DNA from 3 places in the Exiguobacterium sp. s28 genome. Region 1 is predicted to be linked to each of the others. Evidence: riboswitches for the same ligand, from Rfam matches in the RefSeq annotation. Region 1 holds a riboswitch; each other region holds the start of a gene.
What was found. A riboswitch is a leader RNA that binds a small molecule or an ion and turns the genes downstream of it on or off. The one in region 1 is predicted to bind thiamine pyrophosphate.

Region 1 (4,974 bases):
TCTAAAATGTGCGCGACGACGTTCGCTTTCGTCGACTTGATGCCGCCTTCAAGTGTTAACGTGATGCGATGGGCGAGCACATACGGCGCCACGGCTTTGACGTCTTCTGGGATGACATACAGCCGGCCGGCCAAATAGGCATAGCTTTGACAAGCACGGAGCAATGCGATCGCGCCGCGTGGACTGACCCCGACCTCGACGGACGCATGGCCCCGGGTCGCATGGACGAGACCGAGCATGTAATCGAGGACATCGTCTTGAATCGCGACTTGTCTCGTCTCAGCCTGCGCTTCTTGCAGCGAGGCGAGTGACGTCACGGCCTCGATTTGTTTGCGGGTCTCGGTCAACACTTGCAACAACAGTTCTCGCTCTTCGGCGGCTTCCGGATAGCCGACCGGAATCGAGATGAGGAACCGGTCGAGTTGCGCGTCTGGGAGCGGGAACGTCCCGGCCGATTCAATCGGGTTCTGCGTCGCGATGACAAAGAACGGTTTCGGCATCGGATACGTCTTCCCGCCGATTGACACTTGTCGTTCCTCCATCGCTTCGAGCAGCGCCGACTGGGTGCGTGGGACGGCTCGATTGATTTCATCAATCAGGACGATGTTTGCGAAAATCGGACCTTGGCGATGGTCAAAGCCTTGCGTCTGCATATTGAAGTAGTCGGTCCCGATGACGTCGGACGGGAGCAAATCGGCCGTAAATTGGATGCGCGAGAATGACCCATCAAAACTGCCGGAGATCGCTTTGGCGAGCAACGTCTTCCCCGTGCCCGGAACGTCCTCAAGCAAGATATGTCCTTCGGCGAGAAGTGCCGTGCAGCAGAGACGAACGACTTCTTCTTTCCCTAAATACACTTCATTCAATTGTTTGATGACCGCTTCGATTCCCATTTCGTTCTCCTCCGTTGGTAGATGTCTTATTCGAAGTTTACCTGTTTATGGTAATATAGACAATAAATAGTCTGAACATTCCGATAAGGAGGGAAAAGATGAAGTGGTCCTCTCGATTTATAGGGTTCCTTGTTGTGACAGCTTGTCTCGTTGTGACGTTCGTCTTTGTCAGTAAGGAGACGTTCAGTTGGTTTCAAACGCTCGAGCATCCAGTTGACGATCCTCTAATAGAAGAGCGTGAACAAGAAGAAGGGGAACCGGACGAGGATGGAATCGATTTAACGACAGTTGGTGAAAGCGAAAAAGGTGGAGCCTTACGTGAAAAGAAAAAAATGTTTGAGTTTCCATTCGGTTTGGGTGGAGGCGATGCACCCGGAGGACTCGGAACACTGTTCGCCATCCTCGCTGCTGCCGGATTGATTGTTTACAGTGTCCGGAAATGGTTGCGTCGTCGACGGCTGGAAGGACTCACGTTCCTTTTTACGGATGACACTTCTACTCAACCATCACACGAAGCGGACGCAACGATCGCTGCACAAACGTTCCCGATGCTCACGAACATCGAACTGAGGGATTGGCTCATCACGTTCAACGCGTCGCTCGCCCCTGAGTTAAAACTTCGGACGAATGAGACGGTCGTCGACTGGTTCGAACGCATCGAGCTGACAGATATCGACGCCTCGCTCTATCATCTGATTCGCTATGGTCCCGCATCCGATCATGACATCCCGTTCGAGCAGCAACAACGATTTCACGAGGCACTCGACCGTTACTTGAAGCGGCAACCCTGAGCGAGAAAGTACCCGGGTTCTCAATGACTGGCAAACATGCTACGCTCATTGATAACAGGAAAAAAATGTAACTTTCTTAGGAGGTTTGATTGATGAAACGCCTAGGCCTACTCGGATTCAGTGTGTTTTTGCTGACCGGGTGCACCGATTCCGTTGAGCAACCCATTGTCCCGGCCGATACAAATGAACCGTCGTCCGAAGACATCACCGCTTGGACGCGAGAAGATTTTAAAGACGTCTTCGACCAATATGAAAAAGTCCCGCCGCTCTTGAAGGCACTCGAGAACGATGGACTCACCCCGTTCCGCGAGACGTTCGAGCACGTCGTCATCGCCGGCGACGGCATCCAGCATACATACGCCGATATTCATCCATTCAAACTCGATGACGGCACGTACGCCACCGTCTATGAGAGCGAGAACGGAGACATCGCCAACGGTCCCGAGTCGGTCGCGCCGCTGTTTTGGCAAGAAGCATCGTTCCTTCAATTCGTCGAAGAAATCGAGAAACGAAAATATGGGACGAGTGCCCCACCGACGGACGTCGTTTTGACCGAAGATGAATTCCAGACGCTCTATAATCGCCATGCCTACACATCCGCGCTCATCGTCGAGCTCGACGAATGGGGCGTACAACTGGCGCGCGATCCGCTCGAGAACGTCATCATCGCGGGAAACGGGGTCAAGGAAGTGAAGGCCGACTTGATCGTCTTTGAAGTCGAAGGCGGCTACGCCATCGTCTACGACCGAGACGGTGAGATCTTCAAAGGGCCGGAGTCGATTGCTCCGCTGTTTTGGAGCGAGACGGATTATGAAAACTTACTTGAGAAGTATGAATGACTTATGGGAAGCGTCGTTTCAAGTCCCGGTACTCGAGTAGCAAATCGAGCCATTGCGCCGGCTTATCGCTCGACTCAGCTACATCGTACCGGTATCTCGTCACATATACATGCCACGACAGGGCACGATAGACGCAACCGAGCTCCTCGGCGATCAATAGATGACGCCAAAGTACGTCCTTGGGTGCGACGCCGCTCCATGCTTCCAAATAAACCGTACGCATCGTTTGAATCTGTTCATACCAGGCGACCTCGTCTTCTTCCGGCAATAAGTCGTACAGCGCGTTCCAAAACACGCGCACGCTGAAAAATGGATGCGTGACGGTCGCGTCGCCCCAGTCGAGGATACACAAATCATTCGTCCGTTCCCGCCAGAAGATGTTGCCGCCGTGCAAATCACCGTGCTCGAGACTCATCGGCATCCCGGTCGCCAGCTCATCGCACATGGCGATCAATTCATCTTGAAGCGCGAGCATGGCCTCGGCTTTGTATCGCTCGAGCCCGGCGCAGAGCTCAGGTAAATACGTGCGGATTTCGTCCTTCAACTTGGCCGGTCGGCGGTCCGGGATGCCGTAAGACAAGCAGGTCTCGATCTGGTCGATCTCCTGTCGTTGCAGCTGTGCGTATTGACGCAACGCCGCTTCGTATCGACTCACGTCCGGCCGTTCACGTAGCGCCTCTCCGCCGATGCCTCGCATGAGCAACCAGTTCCGGGCTGAATCGATGGTGATGACGTCAGGCACGAAATTAGGATGCCGCTCGGCAAGAAACGCCGACAGATTGGCTTCGCCGCGGCTGATGTCGGTCACCGCTTTGGCGTAGTAACGTTCCTCATTGAGCGCGCCAACAAGCAAGTACGTCAAATCGGTATCTTTGATCACGTGCCACCTCGCATTCGGCACGTTTGCCTCAATCCATCGTTCGAACCGTTCACGAAACGATCGGTCACGCCATGGAATTGCCTGTCTCATCTTTTTCACCCTTTCTTTCATCATCTCCTAGGAGGAAACGATATGGACGTTGTATATTACTCATACCCGGTCGATGCCATCTTGTATATGTACTTAGGGGCGACGGCCGTCGTCAGTCTCATCATCGGGCTGCTCGTTTGGCGTCTGTTCAAGCGCCGAGCTGTCGGCTTTTGGACAACGCTCGTTCTCAGCTTTGTCGGGCTGTCGCTCTCGCTCGTCTGGTTTCAAAACGCGTCCGTCGCCGTGTTCATGGGGACACTCCCGTGGCTGATCAATCTCGTCTTCTCCCTTTTGTTGTATGGCCTGTTCGTCGGCATCACCTATGTCACGTTCCGACCACGAAAGCTCGACCGCGTCAAATGACGGTATACTATACTCATGTTAATAAACGACCACTAGGGGAGCCTTCGGGCTGAGACGGCATGCGCCGGACCCTTCGAACCTGATCTGGCTCATACCAGCGTAGGGAAGTGGTGTGGGATTCGTCTGTCTTTCCACGCCACTTTTCCACTTGGAGAAGTGGCGTTTTCATTTTGAAAGGAGACTATCTATGCGTATTCAACAACTCACTTGGATGGCGATGCTCATCGCCATCGCCGTCATCGGTTCCCTGTTCATCTCGATTCCGACCGGTGTCGCCCGTGCCTATCCGATTCAACATATGGTGAACGTCATCGCCGCCGTCACCGTCGGGCCGATCGGGGCCGTTCTCGTTGCGTTCGTGACCGGAATCGTCCGTGTCATGACCGGTACCGGGTCGCTCTTGGCCTTTCCCGGAGGTATGATTGGGGCGCTTTTGGCCGGGGTCTTCTATATGAAGACGAACCGCGTCGCCTTCGCCGCATTTGGTGAAGTCATCGGGACCGGCCTCATCGCTTCGCTCGTCGCCGTCCCGTACGCCAAGGTGTTGATGGGGAGCGAGTTCGGGGCGCTGTTCTTCTTCCCAGCCTTCCTTGCCTCGAGTGTGACTGGGGCCGTGCTCGGCTGGATTGTTTTGGCTCGGGTCAAGCAATTGCGACCACTCACGGCGAAGCGATAAATACTTCCCTCCCACCGATAGTAAATGGTAAAATCAGGATATCAGATATTAGAAGGTCATGTCTTGAATCGATTGACGCTATTACTGGCTGCCACCGCTTGCCTGTTCATATCCGGTCTCTTGTACACGCTTGAACGCATCGCCACGTTCACCCGCTGGAATGCTCAGATTGCGACGGGCACGTTCTCCAGCGAGCCGATGTTCGTCGATGTGCTGCTCCAAAATGTGTTCATCTCGATTTTCGGAGTGGCTGCCATCGTCCTCTTTTTCAAAGCGGGCGACGCTGTTCAAGGCTCAACGACGACGAAAACAGGGACGGCCGACTTATGACGGCTGTCCCTGTTTGACGTGATGCGATGGTTTTACAACTCTAGTGAAGAAGTGTATTTTGCAATACAAATGTGCACAATAATGCAACGAAAAGTACAGAACTTTGCCAGCT
Region 2 (4,974 bases), on a different contig from region 1:
TTTAATTCCGGTATGTGAAATAACATTTTCTCTCCTTGTTCAACTTTAATTGGAAAGAACGCATAATCTGGTCGGACGATGAACGGTCCATCATAGTCGATGCGCCCACTCACGAGCTTTATTTGTCGGTCAAAAAAATCACCCCATATGTATGGCCGATGCTCGATGACGACAACGTTTACGGTCTGTGCGACGCCGTCGAGCCAACGAACGAAATGATGGGCGGTCTCAGGATCGAGGTGAGCGAGCGGCTCATCGAGGAGGAGCCACTCGGGACAGCCAATCAAGGCACAAGCGACGGCAATTTGCTGCTTCTCACCCCCCGATAGGTCATGAATGGTACGGTGACGATAATCGGTCAAATGCAACGCCTCTAACATTGTGGTGACACGGGCCATCATCTCGTCTCTCGCGACGGCAAAGTTTTCGAGCGTGAAAATCAATTCTTCTTCGACCGTCTGCATGACGAACTGACTGTCCGGGTCCTGAAAGACCGTTCCGACGCGCCGGTTCACTTCGCCAGCTTCATACGTATCATAAGAGCGATCGAACAAGTGCAGTCTGCCCGTCACGATGCCATCACAATTGTCCGGATAGAGACGATTCATCAAAGCGAGCAATGTTGATTTTCCCGACCCACTTGCCCCTGTAATGACCGTTCTCCCTTTTGTTAGACGTAGTGTGATATCCGTCAAGACATCGCATTTCTTGTTCGGATAACGAAATGTCAGATGTTCTGCCTCAACCATGCATACGGTCCTGTCGCGCGAGGGCATACCCATCAAGCGCGCCCGTCCGAAGCAACAAGTCGCTCAAAATCTTACCGCCCAGACCAGCAATCAACATCCCGCTCGTTGCGCGTAAAGCGAACATCGTAGCCACATATGTCGGACTGAGGGCATTGAGCCCTCCCATGACGTACGTATACGCGAAACTTGTCACAGCAGCACTGAATCCGGCGAGCATGAGCACCCAAAGATCATAGCGTTTATAACCCGTCAAAGCGAACGCCGCTTCGGCGCCGATCCCTTGAACGATCCCAACTAAAATGATGCGCGGTCCGATGGCGTTGCCAATCATCATCTCAATCGTCGCCGCAAGCACTTCGGACAAGAATGCAGCCCCAGGCTTGCGAATGATATAAGCTGCGATAATCGAGACGATGAACCATATCCCAAAAATCCATTCGTAGGCGATTGGTCCAATCAGACCGGCCCACAAGTTACCAGCATGGACGAACGCCAAATAGACCACCGCGAACACGACCGATAAAATCGACAACAAGACGATTTCTTTTAACTTCCACGATTTAAGCATCCATGCGTCCCTCGTGTGACGGGCTGTTCACGCTGAACGTCACCGTCATGACGACGTGGCTTGTCTTCTGTCGGACGCGATCAAACGTCGCCTCATAGAAAGCGAACACCGGCTCGATGTCCCCATGTATGCCTGAGGCGTAATGCATCGAGTCATTGAAGACACCCCGCTCTTTCGCAAAAGCGATTTCTTCGTAGATGATGTCCATGTAGTTCTCATCACCGAGCGGATAGAGCGCGAACTGTGAAGAGACATATTGCGGACCGACGGGACCATTAAGCGGTTCGCTCGACACAACGAGCACTTCATCTCCGGCCGTATCCCCTGGACACCCGACCGAGAACGTCCCGCTCATCGACACATGTTCCCCTGTCTTCGTCGCGTGTGACAGCACGGTCTTAGCCACATCGAATACATGCTCACTTCGTCCACGGATGACCGTCGACACGTCATCGGTATGTCGCCAGACGTTTTGTAAATCCGTCTCCTTCAACGCCCCTTTGATGATGCTCACGAAATCAGTCGTCATCGGGCTCAGTGTAAAGCGGAACCCGACGATCGGGCTCGTTCCACATTGTTTGTTCATGTTCTATTCCCCCTTATTATGTGTACACAAAAAAGCCGCATCCATGAGAATGCGGCCACTCGTCCAATTTTAATCCATTAGAAAAAGTGCCACACTTCCTCACGCCGGTATTACCCGGATCGAGTCATAAGGGATTGGAGCCATGCTCACATCTCAGCCGAAGCACCCCTAGTGTAGTCCAATGTATGCGGTTGTTCATGCAAGAATCAGTATAGACGACCACTTTCATTTTGTAAACGGTCTTATGAGAACGTGACGACCTCGTTCCCCGGAAGTGTGTCCCGGAGCGTCGACCAATCCAGCGCCATCTCCTCATCTGTCAGCAGACAGTGATCGAGCTCTTGTTCGATGATGGCTCGATCCATCCGCTGCCCGATCAAGACGAGCTCCGTCTGTCGGTCACCGTACGGTTCGACATAGTCGGCGGCGAGTTCCGGTTCGGCCGCGAACATGTGACGACGCTCATCTTCCGGAAGCGTCGCGAGCCAGCGCCCGGCATGTTCGAGCGTCGAGGCGTAGCCCGCTTGTGAAAACAGACAGGCGAGGTCGTTCCGGGAAGCAATCCATAAGAACCCTTTCGCGCGGACGATTTCTTCCGGAAACGCCTCGATCCAGGCATGGAGACGCTCCGGGTGGAACGGCCGACGCCGACGATAGACGAATGAACTGATGCCGTATTCTTCCGTCTCCGGCGTGTGCACATCTGTCTCAAGTTCTTGAATCCACCCGGCCGCATGCATCGCCTGTTCGAAATCGAACAAATTGACATCCAACAGCTCGGTCAATTCCACGTTCGCATGGACAGACGTCAACAGCTTCGCGGTTGGGTTGAGCGCCTTCAACAGTCCGGTCATCTCGCCGAGTTCGGTCTCGGTCACGCGATCCGCCTTGTTCAAGACGATGATATCGGCGAATTCGACTTGGTCGACGAGCAAGTCGACGACTTCGCGGACGTCCGTCGCCTCGATCGCCTGCTTGCGTTCATGGAGCGACTCGCCCGAGTTGAAATCTGTTAAGAACCGAAACGCATCGACGACGGTCACCATCGCATCGATATAGACTCGGCTCGTCAAATCGATGCCGAGGGCGTCATCGGCATATGTAAACGTTTGGGCGACCGGGATCGGCTCTGAGATCCCGGACGACTCGATGATGATTCCGTCGAGGTCCCGGTCGTTCGCAAGCTCTGTTACCGCCTCGAGCAGGTCCTCACGGAGCGTGCAACAGATGCAGCCGTTCGATAGTTCGACCAACTTTTCGTCCGTCCTCGAAAAACCGCCCTGTTCAATCAATCGCTCATCGATATTCAACTCGCTCATGTCGTTGACGATGACGGCGTATTTCTTGCCCGTCCGATTGTACAATATGTGGTTCAATAGTGTCGTCTTACCGCTTCCTAAATAACCGGACAGCACGGTGACCGGGATTCGTCTCATTCTACCCACTCCTAAATCGTAATGATTACTTTTTAGATAATGACGGGTCGGTGACGTCTTGTCAAGAAAAAAACACGCCCGTTTCCGGACGTGTTCTCCTGCCTATTCCTCTAACGCCTTGCGTTCGGCCTCTGAGCGTGGATAGGCGTTCGCCTGCCATTCGGCTCGATAAATCGAGTCGAGCTGGGTCAGACCGACCTCATCCGCGTCCTTGTCGGCATCCACACTCGGCGTCTCATCCCACCGCGGATTCAAATACGTATGATCGTCTTCCCGGTTCGCCTCCAACAGCTTTTGAATCCCGACCCGGGCGACCGCCGCGAGCGCCAAACCGATTCCCGCACGAACGAGCAATCGTTTTACCATCTTCGTACCTCCTTATCGACCAAACCGATAGAGCGGCATCCCTTTCACATCTGTATCAATTTTAAAGACCGAACCTGCGTCCGGATGGGCCTCGAGCGCCGCGTCATCCATTCCTTCGCGCGCCGTCGTGATCGCAAGTTGTTTCAAGTCATCACCGACGAAACAGCATGACGTGACGTTCGGGGCCGGCACGAGCACCTCGAGCACTTTTTCACCCGTCTTCGGGTTCCAGCGCGAGACGCGTCCGCCCGCGAAGTGGGCAATCCATAAAAAGCCGTCCTCATCGGATGTCATGCCGTCCGGGAATCCTTCCTCATCTTTGAAATCGATGACGACTTCCCCATCCCCGAGTGTTCCTGTTTTCAAGTCGAACGGGTATTTGCGGACCGTCTCGGTCGGTGTATCGATATGGTAGAACGTCGAGTGGTCCGGAGACCATGTCAGACCGTTCGACAGCGTCAGTTCACTGAGCATGACCTCGGTCGTGCCGTCACGGTTCAAGCGATAGAGCGTCGCCTCGTTCTCCTCGTCGTTGAGATGAAGCGTCCCGGCAAAGATTCGTCCGTACGGGTCGGCCTTTCCGTCGTTGAAGCGAAGATCCCCTTCCGGGTCATCGAGTTCGACGAGTTTATCGAGTCGCTTCGATCCCTCGTCCCATTCATAGATGCCGTCTTTCAAGCCGACGACGACGCCGTCTGTCACTTTCGGGACCGCAAACCCGATCTGTTGTCCCATATCGAACGATGACAGCTCGTCTTCCTTTTCGTCGTACCACCAAAGTGTGTGTCCTTCGATGTCGACCCAATAGAACCGTTTCAGTTCAGCATCCCAACACGGGCCTTCCCCAAGTGTATTTCTGACTCGAATCCATAACGCAGCGTTTACTGTCTCCATTGAATTGCCTCCACTCTCTACATTGATTTCAACTGACTATTCCCTGAGCGGACGAGGTCTATTCAAGATTTTTCAAAATCGTTCCGCAGAGTTAGGGGCGATGTCCGTCTTTCCTTCACCGGAGCGGCTCTATGAAAAAAACTCCTTGAATCATTCGATTCAAGGAGTCCACTTATTTCGCACCTTCGACGTTCATATGTTTACTGCGCAACTGGCCGCATGCCGCATCGATGTCAGTCCCGTGCTCAAGGCGGACACCGGTGTTGATGCCACGCTTCTTCAAGACATCATAGAACGCCATGATGTCCTCCGAGGTACTGCGCTCGTATTGGATATGCTCGTTGACCGGGTTATACGGGATCAAGTTGACGTACG
Region 3 (4,974 bases), on a different contig from region 1:
CATCGACGAGGGCGTCGACTAATTTCTTCGCCGCTTCGAGGCTCGAGGCCGATGAGGCGACGATTTTCTTCTCGGCGATCGCCATGTGGTCGTCTTTACGAATCTCGACACCGTCGATGCTCGTATCACGAACCGCATACGTCACTTGACCAGACTTGACGGTACTAGCCGCCGTCTTCATGACGCTTTCGTTCGTCTCCACATCGGCTTCCGGGTTGAACGCGATCGCTGCCGCAAGTCCTTGTGGCACCGTCTTCGTCGGAATGACCGAGACGCCGCAAGGTGCGACCGATGCCGCTTGTTCGGCAGCCATGATGATGTTCGAGTTGTTCGGGAAGATGAAGACATGGTCCGCGTTGGCCGCTTCGATCGCCTTGACGATATCTTCCGTCGACGGGTTCATCGTCTGACCGCCTTCGATGACGTGAGCCGCACCGAGTGAACGGAACAAGTCGCTGACGCCTTCACCCATGGCGACCGTGACGATCGCATACGGTGCTTTCGCCTTCGGAGCCGTCGGTTGGACGCCATGTTGGTTCGCGCCGTGCTCTTCTTCTAAGATGGTCGAGTGCTGTTGACGCATATTCTCGATTTTGACAGCGACGAGTTCACCGTAACGCTGTCCTTTCGTGATGACGTCGCCTGGCGTCTCGACGTGAACGTGAACTTTAAGCAACTCTTCATCTGCGACGACGAGGAGTGAGTCCCCGAGTTCAGACAGTTCGTTGCGGAACGCGTCCTCGTTGAACGGGGCATCCTTCAACTTCGCATCTTGGAAACGAACCATGATTTCCGTGCAATAACCGAACTCGATGTCTTCGGTCGACATGAATCCTTGCGCGGCGTGGGCATGATGTTCGGCTTCGATGAGCGCATCCATGACCGGTGCATGTGGCTTCTCGAGCTCTTTTCCTTCGAGGCTCGCAAGGAACCCTTCATAAATAACGAGCAAGCCTTGGCCGCCCGAATCGACGACGCCGACTTCTTTCAAGACCGGCAATAAGTCCGGCGTCCGCTCGAGTGAAGCTTTCGCTTCCACGATCACACGTTCCATGAACTCGTTGAAGTCGCTCGTCGACTCTGAAGCACGGAGCGCTTCGTCGGCCGCTTCACGAGCAACCGTCAAAATCGTTCCTTCAACCGGTTTCATAACCGCCTTGTATGCCGTGTCGACACCACGTTTCAATGCCTCAGCGAAATCGACTGTCGACACTTCGGTCTTTCCTTCGATCGCTTTACCGAAGCCACGGAACAATTGGCTTAAAATAACACCGGAGTTCCCGCGTGCCCCCATCAAGAGACCACGTGCAAACTTCGATGAGACGTCAGCGATATTTGCCGTGTTGAGTGCGGCCACTTCCTTCGCACCCGATGTCATCGTCAAATTCATGTTCGTCCCCGTGTCGCCATCCGGCACCGGGAAGACGTTAAGCGAATCTACATAATCCGCATTCTGGCTCAAGTTGGCTGCACCGTTCGCGACCATGTTCGCGAACACCAATCCATCTAAACGTTTTAAACCCACACCAAATCCTCCTTCGTTCTCGTCAGTCATTCGTCAGACGAACGCCTTGTACGAATATGTTTACCGACGAAACGTTTAATCCTAAAGTTTCACCGAGCGTGTATTTTACACGGCTTTGCACGTTATATGCGACTTCCGACACTTTCGTCCCGTAGCTCACAATGATGTGCATGTCGATATGTACGTCTTCTCCATCTTGACGTACGACCACGCCTCGGGCGTAGTTTTCACGCTTCAATAGTTCTGCAATCCCGTCTTTCAATTGAGCTTGAGACGCCATTCCCACAACGCCGAAACATTCCATCGCCGCACCGCCTGCGAGTGTTGCGACCACGTCGTTCGTGATGTCAATATTGCCATATGTTGTCTTCATTTCAATTGCCATATGGAGTAGCCTCCTTCATTCGGAATGATTCCTTCACTACATTCTACAATAAGTACCTAGTTATTAAAAGAACCTGCTCCATAAACTCGGTCAATTGTAGCCGTAACCCTCATTCATTATTAAAATCCTTTCCAGTAATGTCAAGTTTTTTTCTTGTCATCCTATGATTTTCTAGTTGCATCGTGAAAAAACCCGTGCTAATATAAACGAGTGTCTATTAGGACGAACCCACATAAAAAAGGAGGGGAAACGCATGGCACGTAAATGCTACGTAACAGGTAAATCACCTAAATCAGGTAACAACCGTTCGCACGCACTCAACAAGACAAAACGCACTTGGGGTGTAAACGTACAAAAAGTTCGTATTCTCGTTGACGGTAAACCTAAACGAGTTTGGGTTTCAGCTCGCGCTCTTAAATCAGGTCTCGTTGAACGCGTATAATTTTTATACACGAACGAAATAAATCCCAGCGGCATTCGCCGATGGGATTTTTTTGTGTTCATTTTTTGATATACAGCACGAGCACCTTTCCTTCGTGCACGATCAAGTCCGCCGCCTCACCGGCCCACTCGTTCGAGATCGTGAGCGCCTCATGGCTGACGACATCGTGACGATCGAGCGGATATTTGACGCCGCGGATTGACACGTTCGCCCGCTTCCACGGGAGGAGCGACAAATAATGATCGGCTTGACGTGGGAGCTCGTGACGCCCAGCTCCAACAAGACGAACGGTTTGCCCGGCCGTGAACAAACGCATCTCTGGATATGCCTCGAGCAGCCCAATATTGCCGAGCGTCATGTCGAGGCGTCCACCGAGAGCGCCGTACACAAGCATCTCCGTCGCCCCGTGTCCACGGGCCGCCTCGAGCGCAATCTCGAGGTCGGTCACGTCTTTTTCAGATGGGTAACGGACGGCGTCAATCGGCACTTCGCCCGTGAAGGAATCGAAATCGCCGACGACGAGATCCGGGTTCAGCCCTTGGTTCAACAGTGTCTCGTACCCCCCGTCGACGCCGATGATGTAATCGACGTCACGCGGGAGTCCCGAGATTGGTTCCGGGCTGGCCGCCACAATCAACACCCGCATTAGCGGAGACCCCGGGTCGCGAGCGTGGCGAAACGTGGTGCCGAGACGAACAAGAGAACGAGGACGACGGCCGACACGAGGAAGGACGGCAACATATACGTCATGTTATAAGCGAACGAATAGGCGACGACCGGCCCTTCCGCGTACTCGGCGAAGAACACGATCCCTGATAAGACGTGGGCGCCGTAGCGAAGCAGTGAACCGAGGAGCGCCCCGAGCACCAAGTAGACGACGAGCGTCTTTTTCGCCTCGTCCTTGGCGGCCCGTTTCACTTGACCAGCGAACAGTCCGGCCATCCCGACGACACCGTAAGCGAACGTGTAGTCGAGCAGGAACTGGACCGGTGTGAAGATGTAAGCCCCGAACAGCAGTTGCAGCGTTCCGACGAGCGCTCCTGTCGCCAGTCCGCCTTTTAATCCATGGCGGTACGCCATCACAAAGATCGGCAACATCGCCAGGCTGATCGATCCGCCCTGCGGCATCCGGAACGGGATGAGCAAATCAAAGATCAAGCCGAGTGCGGCGAACAATGAGATTTCAATGAGCGCCTGTAGTTTTAAACGTTGTTTCATCTTATTCCCTCCTTATTATATGAGCGAACGACAAAAAGCAGCATGACGTAAACGCCATGCTGCTATCGAGTAGCAACGTGCATTTTCGCCACATCCCTACGTCCGTGTGAACGGAACAGGTTCAAAGGGTTAGCAAATGCCTCTCAGCCACAGAATGTGACACCCCTTGCGACAATATTTGTTGTTCTATCGACGATTATACACGAGATGCGTGACGAATGCTATCGATTGCGTCTTTATAGCTCGGCTCGTTATAGATGGCTGAACCAGCCACGAGCACATCAGCTCCAGCGTCGATGCATAATTTCGCCGTCTCTGCGTTGACACCGCCGTCAATCTCGATTTCAAAGTCGAGACGACGCGCTTGGCGCATCTCGCTCAGCGCCGCGATTTTCGGGACGACCGATTCGATGAATGCCTGGCCCCCAAAGCCAGGGTTCACCGTCATGAGGAGCACCATGTCGACGTCACCGAGCACGTGTTCAATCGATGACAGCGGCGTATGCGGATTCAAGACGACACCACACTTGGCGCCGGCCGCTTTGATTTGTTGCAACACGCGATGCAAATGATTCGTCGCTTCAACGTGAACCGTGACGATATCCGCCCCGGCCTTGATGAAATCTTCGACGAACCGTTCGGGCTGGTCGATCATCAAATGGACGTCTAACACCATGTCCGACTTCTTCCGTAAGCTCGCTAACACCGGTAGGCCGATTGAGATGTTCGGGACGAATTGACCGTCCATGACGTCAAAATGGATGTAATCCGCTCCGGCCTCTTGGACCGCCTTCACTTCTGCCTCTAAATTGGCGAAGTCCGCCGCTAAAATCGATGGTGCAATTTTAATCATGTCAGTACCTCCGTTGTCTATCGTTTAACTCTGCCATAAACGTAACATAATTCTCATAGCGGGTGGAAGCGATTTCTCCCGCCTCGACGGCCGCTTTGACGGCACAACCTGGTTCGTTCAAATGGGCACAACCGCGGAATTTACAGTCATCATGCCGCTCGACGAACTCAGGGAAACACCAGCGCATCTCTTCGACTTCGAGTTCTTCTGGGAACTCGAGGCTCGAGAAACCAGGCGTATCGGCCACGAGCCCGTCAGCGAGCGTGATCAGCGTGACGTGACGCGTCGTGTGCTTACCGCGCCCAAGTGATTTCGAGATCTTCCCGGTTGCAAGTTCTAGTTCCGGTGCGACCGCGTTCAAGAGCGAACTCTTACCGACCCCGGTCTGTCCGGCGAACACACTCGTCTTCTCCTTAAACGACCCGCGGATTTTTTCGATCCCCGACCCGTCCTCGGTCGATGTCTCGATGACCTCATAGCCGATGGAACGATATAAAGCCGCTGCTTCGTGAATCTTCTCCCGTTCCGCCTCCGTCAACAAATCCATTTTC

Region 2: linked by a shared signal. The riboswitch ahead of KNP78_RS07640 (YkoF family thiamine/hydroxymethylpyrimidine-binding protein) and the one ahead of thiW (energy coupling factor transporter S component ThiW) in region 1 are both predicted to bind thiamine pyrophosphate.
Region 3: linked by a shared signal. The riboswitch ahead of thiT (energy-coupled thiamine transporter ThiT) and the one ahead of thiW (energy coupling factor transporter S component ThiW) in region 1 are both predicted to bind thiamine pyrophosphate.

Annotation. Positions count from the first base shown of each region.
Region 1 covers NZ_JACSLL010000003.1:266,659-271,632, forward strand. Annotated here, with positions in the region: gene KNP78_RS05830 (AAA family ATPase) at 1-893, opposite strand, end outside; gene KNP78_RS05835 (hypothetical protein) at 992-1,684, shown strand; gene KNP78_RS05840 (hypothetical protein) at 1,777-2,523, shown strand; gene KNP78_RS05845 (aminoglycoside phosphotransferase family protein) at 2,525-3,493, opposite strand; gene KNP78_RS05850 (hypothetical protein) at 3,536-3,856, shown strand; TPP riboswitch at 3,881-3,979, shown strand; gene thiW (energy coupling factor transporter S component ThiW) at 4,044-4,532, shown strand; gene KNP78_RS05860 (hypothetical protein) at 4,596-4,862, shown strand.
Region 2 covers NZ_JACSLL010000005.1:111,431-116,404, forward strand. Annotated here, with positions in the region: gene KNP78_RS07630 (ABC transporter ATP-binding protein) at 1-749, opposite strand, end outside; gene KNP78_RS07635 (ECF transporter S component) at 742-1,317, opposite strand; gene KNP78_RS07640 (YkoF family thiamine/hydroxymethylpyrimidine-binding protein) at 1,310-1,903, opposite strand; TPP riboswitch at 1,983-2,083, opposite strand; gene KNP78_RS07645 (GTP-binding protein) at 2,146-3,339, opposite strand; gene KNP78_RS07650 (hypothetical protein) at 3,442-3,705, opposite strand; gene KNP78_RS07655 (SMP-30/gluconolactonase/LRE family protein) at 3,718-4,599, opposite strand; gene rlmN (dual-specificity RNA methyltransferase RlmN) at 4,772-4,974, opposite strand, start outside.
Region 3 covers NZ_JACSLL010000002.1:109,683-114,656, forward strand. Annotated here, with positions in the region: gene KNP78_RS02925 (DAK2 domain-containing protein) at 1-1,525, opposite strand, end outside; gene KNP78_RS02930 (Asp23/Gls24 family envelope stress response protein) at 1,548-1,910, opposite strand; gene rpmB (50S ribosomal protein L28) at 2,164-2,352, shown strand; gene KNP78_RS02940 (thiamine diphosphokinase) at 2,411-2,998, opposite strand; gene thiT (energy-coupled thiamine transporter ThiT) at 2,998-3,570, opposite strand; TPP riboswitch at 3,647-3,747, opposite strand; gene rpe (ribulose-phosphate 3-epimerase) at 3,767-4,423, opposite strand; gene rsgA (ribosome small subunit-dependent GTPase A) at 4,425-4,974, opposite strand, start outside.